Regions from separate parts of the Pseudomonas sp. C321 genome, predicted to be linked through region 2. Evidence: predicted binding sites of a transcription regulator. Region 2 holds the regulator's gene; each other region holds the start of a gene.
The links. The regulator FliA, encoded in region 2, starts transcription of late flagellar genes. The targets are predictions, from matches to a motif close to CTAAAGTTTNNNNNNNNNNNGCCGNTAA.

Region 1: a site for FliA is predicted at 3,669-3,696, ahead of ACZRJ6_RS14925 (methyl-accepting chemotaxis protein). Genes of this name have one in related genera too.
Region 3: a site for FliA is predicted at 2,319-2,346, ahead of ACZRJ6_RS02620 (methyl-accepting chemotaxis protein). Genes of this name have one in related genera too.

What each region holds. Positions count from the first base shown of each region.
Region 1 covers NZ_JBUZRB010000004.1:450,870-456,602, forward strand. The annotation lists gene pvdQ (bifunctional acylase PvdQ) at 1-636, shown strand, start outside; gene ACZRJ6_RS14915 (AAA family ATPase) at 697-1,221, opposite strand; gene pnuC (nicotinamide riboside transporter PnuC) at 1,218-1,781, opposite strand; gene ACZRJ6_RS14925 (methyl-accepting chemotaxis protein) at 1,943-3,577, opposite strand; gene ACZRJ6_RS14930 (undecaprenyl-diphosphate phosphatase) at 3,830-4,660, shown strand; gene ACZRJ6_RS14935 (DUF1294 domain-containing protein) at 4,666-5,049, shown strand; gene ACZRJ6_RS14940 (MmcQ/YjbR family DNA-binding protein) at 5,038-5,388, opposite strand; gene ACZRJ6_RS14945 (LysR substrate-binding domain-containing protein) at 5,400-5,733, opposite strand, start outside.
Region 2 covers NZ_JBUZRB010000007.1:245,020-250,752, reverse strand. The annotation lists gene flhF (flagellar biosynthesis protein FlhF) at 1-1,129, shown strand, start outside; gene fleN (flagellar synthesis regulator FleN) at 1,254-2,087, shown strand; gene fliA (RNA polymerase sigma factor FliA) at 2,084-2,824, shown strand; gene ACZRJ6_RS21235 (chemotaxis response regulator CheY) at 2,992-3,366, shown strand; gene ACZRJ6_RS21230 (protein phosphatase CheZ) at 3,385-4,173, shown strand; gene ACZRJ6_RS21225 (chemotaxis protein CheA) at 4,186-5,733, shown strand, end outside.
Region 3 covers NZ_JBUZRB010000001.1:555,796-561,528, forward strand. The annotation lists gene ACZRJ6_RS02605 (TonB-dependent receptor) at 1-1,000, shown strand, start outside; gene ACZRJ6_RS02610 (biliverdin-producing heme oxygenase) at 1,143-1,751, shown strand; gene ACZRJ6_RS02615 (YbaN family protein) at 1,889-2,290, shown strand; gene ACZRJ6_RS02620 (methyl-accepting chemotaxis protein) at 2,434-4,572, shown strand; gene ACZRJ6_RS02625 (nitroreductase family protein) at 4,569-5,132, opposite strand; gene ACZRJ6_RS02630 (di-heme oxidoreductase family protein) at 5,272-5,733, shown strand, end outside.

The DNA of each region.
Region 1 (5,733 bases), on a different contig from region 2:
GAAAGCCTGGGCGTAGATGCGCCAGCCCTGAAACCGGTCTGCGCAAGCCTGAAAAACTGGGACCAGCGCGCCAATCTTGAAAGTGGGCTGGGGCTGGTACATTTCATCAATGTGATGGACCAGGTGCAGCAAGTGCCTGAACGGTGGCGCGTCGATTTTGACCCGCAGCAACCGCAAACTACGCCGCGCGGCCTGGCCATTGAGCGGGCGCCGGTGGCCAAGGCGTTGCGTGAAGCGATGCTGGCATCGGTCGCTGAAGTTGCCAGGCAGGGGCTGAGCGAGAGCAGTCGCTGGGGCGATATCCAGGTGTCTGGCACCACGCCGATCCATGGTGGGCCGCAAGAATTGGGGGTATATAACGCGATGCAGAGCGTACCCAGGGACGACGGCAAGCGTGAGGTGGTCAGCGGCAGCAGTTACTTGCAGGTCGTCACCTTCGACGACAAGGGGCCGCAGGCCCAGGGCGTGCTGGCGTTCTCGTTGTCCAGCGACCCGGACTCAACGTATTCGAAGGACCAGACCCAGGCGTTTTCCGAGAAGAAACTCAGCCCGTTGCCCTTTACCGAGCAGCAGATTGCAGCGGACCTGCAGTATCAGGTGCGGGTGATCAGCGAGAAGGATGGGGCAGGGCGATAGAGCGTACCGACCCGGTGATCGTTCCTATGCTCTGCATGGGAGTGATCATACAAGGGGCCTTCACGCTCGAAGCAGTTGCGCCACTGCCGCGAAAGCCTTGTTGCGACGCTCCTCCCAATCGCCGCGAATCACCGCAAATGGCTGTTGATGCAGTTCCAGCCACCGCTGGCTGGCCTGGAAGAAAGCCTGGCGATCTGCCAGTTCCGGTTGGCAGCGCTGCCCGTCATCGGCCCAACCGACATCTTCCGGGGACAGCAGCAAATGCAGGTCGTAATGGCGAGCCAGCAGCTCACGGTCGAGCCATTCAGGGTAGTCGCCGAACAGTGTCTGGCTCCACAGTTTGTTGGTCAACAGGTGGGTGTCGAGGATCAATAACTCAGGCTGTTCAGCACGGGCCGTATCCTCCCAGGCCAGTTGGCCGCGGGCGATTTCAGGAATATCCGCCAGGGTAGTATCGCGCTGAAAGTGATCGATGAAATACCGAACAAATTCGCCCACCAACACCCCGCCGAAATGCGTCTGCAACTGCTCGGCCAGCCAGCTTTTACCGCTGGATTCGGGACCTGCCATGACCACCACTTTCATGTGCGCAACGCCGGATCAACCCGCCATTCCCGCCAACCCTGCACGGCGATCATGGTGAACAAGGCGTAAAGGGCCGCCGTGAGGTACAGACCCTTATAGAGAAACAATCCGACAAAAATCACATCGACGGCAATCCACAACGGCCAGCATTGCACGCGTTTCTGCGCCATCCATATTTGCGCCACCAGGCTGAAACCGGTCAAGGCTGCGTCCAGCCAGGGTTGTGCGGCATCGGTCCAATGCGCCATGGCGGCGCCCAGCAACAGGCTACCTACCGCGCCAATCGTCAGGTGCAGGAGGATCGATTGGGCGCCAAGGCTGGTCACCTGACGACCCTGTTTAACCTCGCCGGCCCGTGTCCATTGCCACCAGCCGTAGAGCTGCAGCCCGGCGTAGACCACCTGCAGCAACATGTCCGAATACAGCTTTACCTCGAAAAAAACCCAGGTGTAGAGCAATACCATCACCAGGCCGATGGGCCAGCACCAGGGGTTCTGCTTGACTGTCAACCAGACGGCGATCACCCCCAGGGCGGCGGCAAACAGTTCAAGCCCGGACATGAAGATTCCTTGGGATATTCGAAGAGGGGGGCGATTGTAACCACAGGTGGGCTTGGCGCAAAGGTATGCAGAGAGGTGCTCGTTGCGGCAAAGCGGGCCTGTTGTGGCAAAGGGGCTTGTTGTGGCGAGCGGGCAAGCCCGCTCGCCACAGGGGGCTGGCGCTAGACCTTGAACTGGCGCAGCAACCCGTTTAACTCCTCGCTCAAGCCCTTCAAGTGCGTACTGGCAACACTCGATTGCTGCGCCGCCAGTGCCGTACTGTGAGAAAGCCCAGCGGCTTGGGTGACGTTCTGGTTGATATCTTCCACCACATGGGCCTGTTGCAGGGTGGCGCTGGCAATCGAGGCGTTCAGGCCATTGAGGTTGCGCAGGGCCTGGCCGATGGCAGTCAGGCTGGCACCGGCCTGGCCGGCTTGTTCGATGGTCAGTTGTGATGCCTGGTGGCTGTCGCTGATCACCTGGACCGCCGCTTCGGAATGGCCTTGCAGGCGCTCGATCATGCTCTGGATTTCTGCTGTGGATTTTTGTGTGCGCTGGGCCAGCAGGCGCACTTCGTCGGCGACCACGGCAAAACCACGGCCTTGTTCACCCGCGCGGGCCGCTTCGATGGCGGCGTTGAGGGCCAGCAGGTTGGTCTGGTCGGCGATGGAGCGGATCACCTCCAGTACGCCGCCAATCTGGGTGCTTTCCGAGGACAGGGTACGGATCACCTCGACCGCCTGGCTGATGGTGTTGGACAGTGCATCAATCTGCTGCAGGCTGCCGTCGATATTGACTTGGCCTTGCTCGGCCTGGACCTGGGCGTCGCGCATTTCGCTGGCGGCATGCTCGGCATTCTTGGCCACGTCCTGCACGCCATAGGTCACTTCATTGATGGCAGTGGCCACCAGTTCCATTTGCTGGGACTGTTGCTGGCTGCGGTCATGGGCGGCGCTGGCATTGCTGCCCAGCTCTGAGGACGACTGGCCCAGGGCGTTGGCGCAGGTCTGCAATTGGCTGACCACCTGGCGTAGCTTGGTGGTGAAGCTATTGAAGTGCCGGGACAGTTGGGTGACTTCGTCCTGGCCGTGGGTGTCCAGGCTGCGGGTCAGGTCGCTTTCGCCGCTGGCGATATTGGCCATGGCGTTCACTGCTTCCTGGAGCGGCCTCACGATGCTGCGGGCGATCAGCGACACCAGCAGGGCCATGATCAGGGCAATGCCCAGGCCGATGATCGAGGTCTTCCACACCTGGCCCTGAAACTGGGCTTGCACGTCATCCACGTAGACGCCTGAACCGATGATCCAGCCCCACGGCTGGAACAACTGGATATAGGAGGTTTTTGCCACTGGGTCAGCCGCGCCGGGTTTTGGCCAGCGGTAGTTGACCATGCCGGCGCCCTTGGCCTTGGCCAGGCTGACAAACTCGTTGAACACGGCAAAGCCGTCCGGATCACGAATAGCCGATAGGTTCTGGCCATCCAGCTTCGGGTTGGCTGGGTGCATCACCATCATTGGCGACAGGTCGTTGATCCAGAAATAGTCGTCATGGTCGTAACGCAGGCCACGTACCACGCTCAAGGCTTGTTTTTGCGCCGCGTCTCGGGTCAAGACGCCGGCGGTTTCGAGGGTGTGGTAATACGTCAGTATCCCGTTGGCGGTTTCCACCACATGCTGGGTCTGTTGGCTCTTGGCCTGATACAGATCGTCATGGATCTGCTTGAGCATCAGCAAGCCTAGGGTCAGCAGCATTAACACGGCGACTATCAGGATCAGCCAGAGGCGCCGGCTGATCGACATATTGCGCAAGCTGTTCATAGTCATGTCACTCCGTGCTCTTATAATTGTTGGCGCAGTAATCGACTGCCCAAGCGATAACGCGAAGCGAAATTCGGGCTTGTCTGATAGGCTTTCGGCCCGGAATCAAAAAACCTGAGTCCTGCTGATTTTTCACAGAATTTTTGCAGTTCGGCCTTGATCCTGCGCGCTGCGATTTTAGCGTGCTCATCGTTAGTGAACGTCTAGAAAATATCAACGAGGCATGCGGTCGCATGACCTTATGGGGGAATAATGGATCTTTGGACTGCCGTACAGGCATTGATACTTGGAGTTGTCGAAGGGCTGACGGAGTTTTTGCCGATCTCCAGTACTGGTCACCAGATCATCGTCGCCGACTTGCTCAACTTCGGTGGCGAACGGGCCATGGCGTTCAACATCATCATCCAGCTCGGCGCCATACTCGCGGTGGTCTGGGAGTTCCGACGCAAGATCCTCGATGTGGTCATCGGTTTGCCGACCCAGCGCAATGCCCAGCGTTTTACCATCAACCTGTTGATCGCCTTTATGCCGGCAGTGGTATTGGGGGTGATTTTTGCCGATATGATCCACGAGTATCTGTTCAATCCGATCACCGTGGCCACCGCGCTGGTGGTGGGCGGCATCATCATGTTGTGGGCTGAACGCCGGCAGCATGAAATCCACGCCGAAAGTGTCGACGACATCACCTGGAAAGACGCTTTGAAAGTCGGTCTTGCCCAGTGCCTGGCGATGATTCCGGGAACTTCACGTTCCGGCTCGACCATCATTGGCGGCCTGCTGTTTGGCCTGTCACGCAAGACCGCCACCGAGTTCTCGTTCTTCCTGGCAATGCCGACCATGGTTGGCGCGGCGGTGTACTCGGGCTACAAGTACCGTGACCTGTTCCAGCCGGATGACCTGCCGGTGTTCGCCATTGGTTTTGTCACCTCGTTCATCTTCGCGATGATCGCGGTCAAGGGTTTGCTCAAGTTCATCGCCAGCCACAGCTACGCGGCGTTTGCCTGGTATCGCATTGCCTTCGGCCTGCTGATCCTGGCTACCTGGCAGTTCGGCTGGATTGATTGGGCTGCAGCCAAGGCGTGAATAGCATGAACATCCAGCATCCACGCTTCAAGGCCCTGGTGTTTGTGCTGTTGTGTGCCGTGCCGCTGTTTGGCTCGGCATCGCTTGGGTATCGCGGTGTTTCGCTGATCCCGCTGGTGGCCTATGGCGCGGTCAGCGTGGTCACGTTTTTCCTGTACTGGAGCGACAAACGCAAGGCCCGCAGCGACAGCTGGCGTACCCCGGAAAAAATCCTCCATACCCTGGAACTGGCTGGCGGTTGGCCGGGTGCGCTGATTGCCCAGCAGGTGTTTCGTCACAAGACGCGCAAGGTGTCTTATCAGGTGGTGTTCTGGTTGATCGTCTTGCTGCACCAAGTGTTCTGGATCGATCAACTGTTCCTGGGTGGCATGCTGCGGTCAGTGTTCTAGTAAAAGCCCGACCTGCGTGCGCTTGGGCAGCTTGCTGACCACCAGTTGGTGCGAGCGTTGCAACAAGCCACGCAGCTCCTCGCCGCCCAACGGGTAGGGCGCTTCCATGATGATCCATTGCGCCCGAGCCAGGTAAGGCGCCGGGTGAATCCCTGGGCGGTCCACATGGCCGAGAAATAGCTCCTTGTCGACCTTGAACGCGAGGGACTCGCCCCGCAGGTTCTGCAACGCAAACATCTTGTTTCCGGCAATCGAAAACACCCGCACGCCGCCCCACTTGTAATCCTCTCGGGCACCGGGCAAACCCAGGCAAAAGCGTGCGACATCTTCTTCAGTCATTTTCTTCGCGCTCATAGCTGTCGCTCTCCACAACCTTTGAAGGCATGATCCAAATAGTCGATCCAGGCGCGTACCGCCGGTGACACACCGCGCCGATGCGGGTAAACAGCTTGCAGCCAGCCGCCGGGCAGTGACCATTGCGGCAACAGTTGCACAAGCTGGCCGCTTTCCAATTCCTGCTCGCAATACATCATGGGTAGCACGGTAAAACCCAGGCCGGCGAGGGTGCTGGCCTTGCGTACGACAAAGTCATCGATGCCTAGCCGCGCTTCCATCACCAAATCGCAACTGTTGCCGTCGGGATCGAGCATGCGCAGGTGGACCATGCGGTCGGCTTCCAGTGCG
Region 2 (5,733 bases):
GCTGCGCAAGACTGCCTCGCGCATTGTCTCGGCCCAGGCCGAATTGAGCATGCGCGGCGACAGCGACGCCACCACCAATCGCCAGTTGTTCGCCGGCCTGCCGCTGACTGCCTCCGAGCCGCTGGTGGAGCCGACCTTTGTCGAGCCACCACGTCCTGCGGCGCCCGCACAGGCCGCCCCGGTCGATCAGCGTGTGTTCGACTCGATGCGTTTTGAACTCAACGGCCTGCGTGAGCTGCTGGAAGTGCAGCTTGGCTCGTTGGCGTGGAACCAATTGCAGGGCAGCAAACCGCAACAGGCCAACCTCTGGCGCCGCCTGCAACGCATCGGCCTGTCCGGCCCGTTGTCCCGCGATCTGTTGGCGCTGACCACCGAAATTGAAGAGCCTCGCCAGGCTTGGCGCATGTTGCTGGCCCATCTGGCGCGGATGATTGCTACCCCGGAAATCGAACCCCTGGAAGAGGGTGGCGTGATTGCCATGGTCGGCCCTGCCGGCATGGGCAAGACCACCACCCTGGCCAAGCTGGCAGCCCGATACGTGCTCAAGTACGGCGCGCAGAACATCGCGCTGGTGAGCATGGACAGCTACCGCATTGGCGCCCAGGAACAGCTCAAGACCCTGGGCCGCATCCTCAACGTGCCGGTGACCCATGTCGATCCAGGCCAGTCGCTGGCCAACGCCCTCGATCCGCTGCTGCGCAAACGTGTGGTGTTGATCGACACCGCTGGCCTGCAAGCCAGCGATCCGGCCCTGCGCATGCAGCTGGAAAGCCTGGCTGGGCGCGGGATCAAGTCAAAAAATTATCTGGTGCTTGCAACAACCAGCCAAAAACAGGTTCTCACCGCTGCGTATCACAGTTACAAGCGTTGTGGGCTGGCGGGCTGCATCCTGACTAAACTCGACGAAACGGCGAGTCTGGGCGAGGTGCTGAGTTTGGCAATTAGTCATGAATTACCGGTCGCCTACCTGACCGACGGGCCGCGGATTCCGGATGATTTACATCTGCCGCGCCGTCATCAGTTGGTCAGCCGTGCTGTCAGCGTGCAAATGCAGGAAGAACCCAGTGAGGAAGCGATGGCTGACATGTTCGCGGATCTCTACCACAGTCCGGCCAAACGGGTCGGCTGAGGGCAACATGGCCTTCAATTTTAAAACGACAGTGCAAAAAAGTACCTACATCGATGGTCTGCCAGTAGTTCGCGCGACCACCTCATGTAGCCTGCGTCTAAGCAAGACAAGGTAAAGAAATAAAATGGGCAGCATGCATCCCGTACAGGTGATCGCGGTGACCGGCGGCAAAGGTGGCGTCGGGAAAACTAACGTGTCAGTGAATTTGTCCCTGGCCCTGGCAGAGCTTGGCCGCCGCGTCATGCTGCTGGATGCCGACCTGGGACTGGCGAACGTTGACGTTCTGCTGGGACTGACGCCCAAACATACATTGGCCGATGTCATCGAAGGCCGCTGTGAGCTGCGCGACGTGCTGTTGCAGGGCCCCGGCGGGGTTCGCATCGTGCCGGCTGCCTCTGGCACCCAGAGTATGGTGCATCTGAGCCCGGCGCAGCATGCGGGCCTGATTCAGGCCTTCAGCGATATTGGCGACAACCTCGACGTGCTGGTGATCGACACCGCCGCCGGGATTGGTGAGTCCGTGGTCAGCTTTGTGCGCGCAGCGCAAGAAGTGTTGCTGGTGGTCTGCGACGAGCCCACCTCGATCACCGACGCCTACGCCCTGATCAAACTGCTTAACCGCGACTACGGCATGAACCGCTTTCGCGTGCTGGCCAATATGGCCCAAAGCCCGCAGGAAGGACGCAACCTGTTCGCCAAGTTGACCAAGGTCACGGATCGCTTCCTCGATGTCGCCTTACAATATGTTGGCGCAGTTCCCTATGACGAGTGTGTGCGCAAGGCTGTGCAAAAGCAGCGTGCAGTCTATGAAGCATTCCCTCGTTCGAAGTGCGCACTGGCGTTCAAGGCTATTGCTCAGAAGGTCGATACTTGGCCGTTGCCCGCCAATCCCCGGGGGCATCTGGAGTTTTTCGTCGAGCGATTGGTGCATCAGACGAGCGCAGGACCGGTGTTATGACAGCCAGCGGCTATAACCTTTACAAAAGTTCGGCTCGTGATAGCCAAGGCGAATTGATTGAGCGCTATGCGCCCTTGGTCAAGCGCATTGCCTACCACTTGCTGGCACGCTTGCCCGCCAGCGTCCAGGTCGAAGACCTGATCCAGGCAGGCATGATCGGCTTGCTCGAAGTGTCGACCAAATATGACGCGAGCAAGGGTGCGAGTTTCGAGACGTATGCGGGTATCCGTATCCGTGGCGCGATGCTCGACGAAGTGCGTAAAGGTGATTGGGCGCCGCGTTCGGTCCACCGCAATACCCGCATGGTAAGTGACGCAATTCGCTCAATTGAAGCAAAAACCGGTCGTGACGCTAAAGATCACGAAGTTGCGGCCGAACTCCAATTGAGTCTCGACGATTACTACGGGATTTTGAACGATACCTTGGGCAGTCGCTTGTTCAGTTTCGACGACCTGTTGCAGGACGGCGAACATGAAGGGCTGCATGAGGACGGCGCGAGTGCTCATCTTGAACCGTCGCGCGATCTGGAAGATGAACGCTTCCAGGGCGCACTGGCGGACGCGATTGCCAATTTGCCGGAGCGTGAGCGACTAGTGTTGGCGCTGTACTACGACGAAGAGCTGAACCTCAAGGAAATCGGTGAGGTCCTGGGGGTCAGCGAATCGCGGGTCAGCCAGTTACACAGCCAGTGCGCGGCCCGCTTGCGGGGGCGTTTGGGAGAGTGGCGAGCGCGCTGACAGGCAGTGTGGGGACACTGCGAACGACACCGTCCATGCTCTTGGTGTGGGCGGGTTAGCCCATGGTGTACCCCAGCAGTCCTTTTTGTGTAACGCCTGTTGATTGAAATGGCGCGCCAGGTGCTGGACGCGTTTAAGACTGCTTGGAGGTCGAATTGGACAAGAACATGAAAATCCTCATCGTTGATGACTTCTCAACGATGCGGCGGATCATAAAAAACCTGTTGCGTGACCTTGGGTTCACTAACACGGTCGAGGCGGATGACGGCATTACAGCGATTCCGATCCTCAACAGCGGGAGCATCGACTTTCTGGTAACCGACTGGAACATGCCGGGCATGACCGGTATCGATTTGCTGCGTCATGTGCGCGCTGATGAAAAACTGCGCAGCCTTCCCGTGCTGATGGTGACCGCCGAAGCCAAGCGTGAACAGATCATCGAAGCCGCCCAGGCCGGGGTCAACGGCTACGTGGTCAAGCCATTCACCGCATTGGCCTTGAAAGAGAAGATCGAAAAAATCTTCGAACGCATCAACCATTGATGTCGCCACGGGGGAGCTATGGAGCATAACGAATCATCGCAGGCCGATTTCGAATCGACCCTGAAAAAACATGCTCACCAGTTGGTCGAAAGCCTTGAAAAAGGCCGGTTCGGCGATGCGGTGCAGTTGATCCATGAGCTTAACCAGACCCGTGATCGCGGCCTGTATCAGGAAGTGGGCAAACTCACCCGTGAGTTGCACAGTGCAATCGTCAATTTTCAGATTGACCCGCACATGCCCCAGGCCGAAGAAATCTCGCAAATCACCGATGCCACCGAACGCCTGTCCTATGTGGTCAGGCTGACTGAGGCGGCGGCGAACCGCACCATGGATCTGGTGGAAAACGCCACGCCTCTGGTCAACGGCATGTCCAATGAAGCCAAGGCGCTGGGCACCGACTGGGGCCGTTTCATGCGCCGGGAAGTGGGCGCCGAAGAATTTCGTGAGCTGGCGCGTCGGGTCGAAGGGTTTCTGTCGCGCAGTGAGCAGGAAAACCGCACGGTTTCCAGCAACCTCAACGACATTCTGCTGGCCCAGGATTACCAGGACCTCACCGGCCAGGTGATCAAACGAGTGACCCAACTGGTCACTGAAGTGGAAAGCAATTTGCTCAAACTGGTGCTTATGGCCGGGCAGGTGGATCGTTTTGCCGGTATTGAACATGACCGCGAAGCGATCCTCTCGGAAAAAGATCCACAAAAACACCTCGCCAAGGGTGAAGGTCCGCAGATTCATGCCGATAAACGTGAAGACGTTATGTCAGGGCAAGATGACGTAGACGATTTGCTGTCCAGTCTTGGATTTTAGGAGCACACGTACATGAGCTTCGGCGCCGATGAAGAAATCCTTCAGGATTTTCTTGTAGAGGCCGGCGAAATTTTGGAGCAACTGTCCGAGCAACTGGTTGAGCTGGAAAGCCGACCGGATGATGCGAACCTGCTCAATGCAATTTTTCGCGGTTTTCACACTGTAAAAGGGGGCGCCGGCTTCCTCCAGCTCCATGAGCTGGTGGAGTGCTGTCACATCGCCGAGAACGTGTTCGACATCCTGCGCAAGGGTGAGCGGCACGTCGACTCGGAATTGATGGACGTGATTCTGGAAGCATTGGACGCGGTCAACGGCATGTTCAGTGAAGTGCGCGAACGTGCACCGATCACTGCCGCCACCCCGCAACTGCTGGCCGCTCTGGCGCGCCTGGCAGAACCGGCTGCCAATGCACCTGCACCTGCACCGGTGGCTGAACCTGTGGCCGAGCCTGAGGGTGATGTCACTGACAGCGAATTTGAACAACTGCTGGACTCGCTCAATGCCGTCAAGGCCCAGGCTGAGGCTCCGGTAGCCGCGACACCAACAATGGTGCCGACTACCGAAGACATTACCGACGACGAGTTCGAGTCGTTGCTCGACCAGTTGCATGGCAAGGGCCAGTTTGCCCCCGACGCCGTGGCGGCGACGCCCGCTCCAGTGAAAGCGGCTGCACCTGCCAGCAATGAAATCACCGACGACGAATTCGAAGCATTGCTGGATCAGTTGCATGGCAAGGGCTCGTTTGCCGCTGAAGCGCTGCCGGCAGTCGCTGCGGCTGCTGCGCCAGCCGCACCCGCTGCCGATGGCCTGATCTCTGATCACGAGTTCGAATCCCTGCTCGATGACCTGCATGGCAAGGGCAAGTTCTCCGACGTCGCACCTGCCGCTGCTGCCACGGCCACGGCCGCTGTTGCCACACCGGCTCCGGTTGCCGCCAAGGCCGCTGCGCCAGTGGCTGCGAAACCTGTGCCTGCCCCGGCCCCAGCGCGAGCACCTGCTGCCCCCACCCCGGACAAGCAACCCGTCAGTGAAGCCGAAACCACCGTACGGGTTGATACCGCACGGCTGGACGACATCATGAACATGGTCGGCGAGCTGGTGCTGGTGCGTAACCGTCTGGTGCGCCTGGGGCTTAACAGCGGCGATGAAGCCATGCAAAAGGCTGTATCGAACCTCGACGTGGTCACCGCTGACCTGCAAACCGCCGTCATGAAGACCCGGATGCAGCCGATCAAGAAAGTCTTCGGCCGCTTCCCGCGCCTGGTTCGCGACTTGGCTCGGCAGTTGAAGAAAGAGATCAACCTGGAACTGGTGGGCGAAGAAACCGACCTCGACAAAAACCTTGTCGAGGCCCTGGCCGACCCGCTGGTCCACTTGGTGCGCAACGCAGTTGACCACGGCATCGAAACCCCGGAAGAACGTGAAGCAACGGGCAAGACCCGTGGCGGCAAGGTGATTCTGGCGGCGGAACAGGAAGGCGACCATATCCTGCTGTCCATCTCTGATGACGGCAAAGGCATGGACCCGAACATTCTGCGGGGCATCGCGGTCAAGCGCGGC
Region 3 (5,733 bases), on a different contig from region 2:
CTACAGCCTGTTCGCCCAGAACCAGATCAGTTGGAACGACTGGACCTTCCTGCCTGGCGTGCGCTACGACTATGTACAACTCAAGCCCAAGCTGACCGAGGAGTTCCTCAACACCGTCGACCCGCAAAGGATCTACGACCACAGCGACAAGGCAAAAACCTGGCATCGTGTCTCGCCCAAGTTCGGCCTGACCTATGCCCTGACCGAGCAATACACCTGGTTCGGCCAGTACGCCGAAGGTTTTCGCACTCCGTCGGCCAAGGCCTTGTACGGCCGTTTTGAAAACCTTGCTGAAAATTACATCGTCGAGCCCAACTCGGACCTCAACCCCGAAACCAGCAAAAGCTATGAGACCGGGATTCGCGGCAACTTTGAGTCCGGGAGTTTCGACGTGGCAGTGTTCTACAACAAGTACCGCGACTTCATCAACGAAGACGCCTCTGTTGCAGGCAGAACGATCGAAGCGTTCCAGGCCAACAACATCAAGCACGCCACCATCAAGGGCGTGGAAGTCAAAGGCCGCCTGAATCTCGATGCGTTTGGCGCGCCGCAAGGCTTGTACACCAAGGGTTCGATTGCCTACGCCCACGGTCGCAACAACGACACCGGCGAGCCGCTCAACAGCGTCAACCCGCTCAAGGGCGTGTTTGGCCTGGGTTACGACCAGGACACCTACGGTGCGCTGGTCAGTTGGACCCTGGTGAAAAAGCAGGATCGTGTCGACAGCCAAACCTTCTTCTCCCCCGACGGCAACAAGGCCAACGGCCCGTTCAAGACCCCAGGCTTCGGCATCGTGGACCTGACTGGTTTCTACAAAGTCACCGACGAGGTGACCATCAACGGCGGCCTGTACAACCTGACCGACAAGAAATACTGGAACTGGGATGACGTGCGCAGCTACGACAGCGTCGGCGAAGCCGGCGTAACCTCCCCTGCCAGCCTGGACCGCCTGACTCAACCAGGCCGCCACTTTGCGATCAACTTGATCTGGGATATCTGATACGTGGCGCCTCACCCCTGCAGTTTTATCACTGCCAGGGTGAGGATTTTTTACTGTAACGCGTCTTCTTGTTCGTCTAGTTCATAGCAGCCTGGCATTTTCTATTGCGCAGCAAGGCGCTTTCTCCCCTCAAGGACACCCCATGACCGCTTCCCCTACCACCGAACGCCCAAGTCTGCGCTCCCAACGTCTGAACCAGATCACCCACTCGCCGCATACCAAGCTCGACGCCTTGGTCAAGGCCCATGCGCCATTTGAAACCCAGGCCAACTTCGCCCGTTTCGTGGTCGCGCAGTATCTGTTCCAGTCGGAACTGGTGGCGCTGTATAACGACGCAGAGTTGATCAAAATCGTCCCGGACCTGGCCGAACGCTGCCGCGCCGACGCCGCCAAGCTGGACCTGGCCGACCTGGAAACCGAAGTCCCGGCCCCGTTGGCTGGCGCTGTGAAAAACCCGAGCAAGGCACAAGCCCTGGGTTGGCTGTTCGTCTCCGAAGGCTCCAAGCTGGGCGCGGCGTTCCTGATCAAGCGTGCCGTCGGCCTGGGCCTGAGCGAAACCTTCGGTGCCCGTCACTTGGGCGAACCGGCCGGTGGTCGTGCCGAAGGCTGGAAGCGCTTCACCCGCACTCTCGACGCACTGGAGTTCACCCCCGAAGAGGAAGCCGACGTGGAAAAAGGCGCGGTTGACGCGTTTGTGCGCTTCACCGTGCTGCTGGAGCAGGCATACGCTACCACCGCAGAATTAGTCTGATTCCCTTGTAGGAGCGAGCTTGCTCCCGGCGGCGCTCCAACGATGAACCCGAAAGCGCCGCGTGCATTCAGAACGCCCGCATCATCGTTAACGTCCATCGCGAGCAAGCTCGCTCCTACATGAAAAACCCCACCCAAATGACCGGCAAAACCCAATCCTCCTCAAAAGTCGCCCGTGTGCTATTCGGCCTGCTGGCCTACGTCAGCCTGGGGATAGGCCTGATCGCCATCGTCGTGCCGGGGCTGCCCACCACCGAATTCATCCTGCTGGCCGCCTGGGCCGCCACCAAAAGCTCGCCGCGCCTGAGCGCCTGGCTGGAAAACCACCGATTGTTCGGGCCGATTCTGTTCAACTGGCGCAACGGCAAAATCATAGCCCGTCGGGCCAAGGTCAGCGCCACCGTAAGCATGCTGCTGTGCGCAGGCTTGATGCTGGTGATGCTCGACCACGGCTGGCCGATCTACCTGGCGATTGCCGGGATGAGCCTGGGCAATCTGTGGGTCTGGTCGCGGCCGGAACGCCTGTTGCAAACCTCCTGACAAATCCCCTACCACTCATCGCCTCCCCCTCATGAATTACCCGCCCCCGCCGATGTTCCGGGCATAGCGCCGAATGGACTTGGCACCTTGAGTCAGCCACAGACTCTGCTTGCATTCTAATAAGTCCATACGCGAGTAATCCTATGTTCGACACGCTCTCCATCCGCTTGAAAATCGTGCTGTTGTCTGGTCTCTGCCTGTTGGGCGTGATCGCGTTGATTGTCAGCATCAACCTCTACGAGACCAACCAGAACGACAAGCTGATCAGTGCGTCCAGTTCGCGAATGCTCACCGCAAGCGTGGAAAATCTCCTGCAGGCCAAGGCCGCCGAACAAGCGGCGCAAGTGCAAAAAACCTTTGGCGAAAACCTGCTGGTGGTCACCGCTCTCGCCGATCAGGTCAAGGATTTGCGCAACATGGCAGTCAAGCGCTCCCTGGAGCCTTCGACCCTGCGTGAAGAACTCAACCAGAGCCTAAAGACCGCCTTCGAACGCAACACCAAAGTGCTGGGTATCTGGCTGTCCTTCGAACCCAATGCCCTGGATGGCAAGGACAACGAATTCATCAATGACGCCGTCCGTGCCTCCAACGAAGCCGGGCGTTTCTCCAGCTACTGGAGCCGCGCCGGCGGTGAAGGTGAAAACACGCTAATGGTCGAGGAAGACCTGACCAAGACCACCCTCAACCTCAGCGGCACGCCCTACAACATCTGGTACACCTGCCCACGGGACAACAAGCGCATTTGCCTGTTGGACCCGTATGAAGACACCGTGGCCGGCAAGTCGATGCTGATGACCACCATCTCCCTGCCTCTGCTGGTGGACGGCAAGGTGATCGGCGTGATCGGTATCGACATCGCCCTCAACGCCCTGCAAGCCGCAGCCGACTCATCGCAACGCGAGCTGTTCGACGGTGCCGGGCACATGCAAATTGTTTCCGGCAACGGCCTGTTGGCCGGCTACAGTGGCCAGGCGGATAAGGTCGGCAAGAATATCGGCGACATCCTCGGTACCGAGGGCAAGGACATTGTGCAACTGCTGGCCAATGACAACCGCAAGATCCTTGAACAAGGCGAATTGATCCGCTCGGTTTACCCAGTCAAACCCATCGCCGACGCCAGATCCTGGGGCGTGCTCATCGATCTGCCCAAGCAGGTATTGCTGGCCGACTCGGTAAAACTGCAAGCGGTACTCGACGAGGCCCAGGCCAGCGGTACCCTCAAAGCCTTGCTGGTAGGCGCTGCTGCTGGCCTGCTCGGCTTGTTGCTGATCTGGCTGACCGCCACCGGCGTAACGCGGCCGATCAACAGCGTCGCGGTCATGCTTAAGGAAATTGCCAGCGGTGACGGCGACCTCACCCAGCGCCTGGCTTATGCCAAGAAAGATGAACTGGGGGAACTGGTCGGCTGGTTCAACCGTTTCCTCGACAAGCTGCAACCGACCATCGCCCAGATCAAGCAGAGCATCACCGAAGCCCGCGGCACCGCCGACCAATCTTCGGAAATTGCCCGCCAGACCAGCGAAGGCATGCAGGTGCAGTTCCGCGAGATCGACCAGGTGGCCACCGCGTCCAACGAGATGAGCGCCACCGCCCACGAGGTTGCCAACAGCGCATCCAGTGCTGCTAATGCCGCACGCGGTGCCGATCAGTCGGCGCGCGAAGGCATGCAGATCATCGAGCGCAGCACCCGCGACATCACCACCCTGGCCGAGGAAGTCAGCAAGGCCGTAACCGAAGTCGAAGCCCTGGCGGTCAACAGTGAGCAAATAGGTTCAGTGCTGGAAGTGATCCGCAGCATCGCCGAACAGACCAACCTGCTGGCCTTGAACGCGGCGATTGAAGCGGCGCGAGCCGGGGAAAGCGGTCGTGGCTTTGCGGTGGTGGCCGATGAAGTACGCAACCTGGCCAAGCGCACCCAGGACTCAGTGGAGGAAATTCGCCTGGTGATCGAGCGCATCCAGAGTGGCACCCGTGGCGTGGTAGCAACCATGCATTCGAGCCAGAGCCAGGCGCAGAACAACGCCGGGCAGATCCATCAAGCGGTGCAGGCCCTGGGCAAGATCAGCGATGCCGTGACGGTGATCAGCGACATGAACCTGCAAATCGCCAGCGCCGCCGAGCAGCAGAGCGCCGTGGCCGAAGAGGTCAATCGCAACGTCTCGGCGATCCGCACCGTGACCGAAACCCTCACCGGCCAGGCCACGGAGTCGGCGGCCATCAGCAGCCAACTCAATGCCCTGGCCAATCAGCAGATGAAGCTGATGGACCAGTTTCGGGTTTAAGCCCCGGTCCAGGCGCTGACAAACAGCGCAAGGTCTTCTTTTGGCGCCGTGCGCGGCGGGTTTTGCGGGGTGCCCAGGTAGAGGAAGCCGATGACTTCCTCGCCTTCGCCCAATCCCAAACCTTTAGCCACGTGGGCCGAGTAGGACAGCTCACCGGTGCGCCACACCGCGCCAATCCCCTGGGCATAGGCCGCCAGCAGAATCCCATGGGCCGCACAGGCCGCAGCCAAACGTTGCTCGGACTTCGGCACATTGAAGTGCTCCTGCAAGCGAGCAATCACCACCACCACCAGCGGCGCACGCAGCGGGCCGGCCTGGGCCTTGTCGACAAAGGCCTGGGGCGCTTCGGGATTTTGCAGGCGCGCGGCTTGAGCCAGCAGCGTACCCATTTGCTCACGGGCCGGGCCTTCCACGGTCAAAAAGCGCCAAGGCCGCAGCTGGCCGTGATCCGGTGCACGCATGGCCGCCGCGAACAGTACTTCGCGCTGCTCGGCGGTGGGGGCGGGCTCCAGCAGTCGCGGCACGGAAACACGGTTGAGCAAAGCGTCGAGAGCCTGCATTGGCCACCTCCAGAGAAAAATGTGCGGTCATTCTAGCGGGAATGAATCAGATACTACTAAACGATAATTGCTCTTATTCAATCCGCCCTGCCCTGTTAGACTTTGCGCCCTTGTTTTGACTGAACATCCAGGAAACCTGATGCCCCGTCCGCTTCTTCGCTTGTTTGCGCTATTGATGGCCCTGGGCCTGAGTGCCTGCGATGACGCCCCGCCCCCAGCGTTTATAGAGTTCACTCAGGCCGAGCCGGGTGAAGCGCGGGCCGGTGGCAGCACCACGGTGAGGAAGTCCGATCAGAACGCGTTCTCCCTGCCGTCGGCCAACCTCTCGCCTACTCGGCGCCTGGATTTCAGTGTCGGTAACAGTTTCTTTCGCAGCCCCTGGGTGATTGCGCCGTCCACCACCACCGCACGGGATGGCCTGGGGCCGCTGTTCAATACCAATGGCTGCCAGAACTGCCATATCAAGGATGGCCGTGGCCACCCACCAACGACCGATGCGGTCAATGCCGTGTCGATGCTGGTGCGCCTGTCGATCCCCAACTCGCCACCGTACGCCAAGGTCATCGAGCAACTGGGGGTTATTCCCGAACCTGTCTACGGC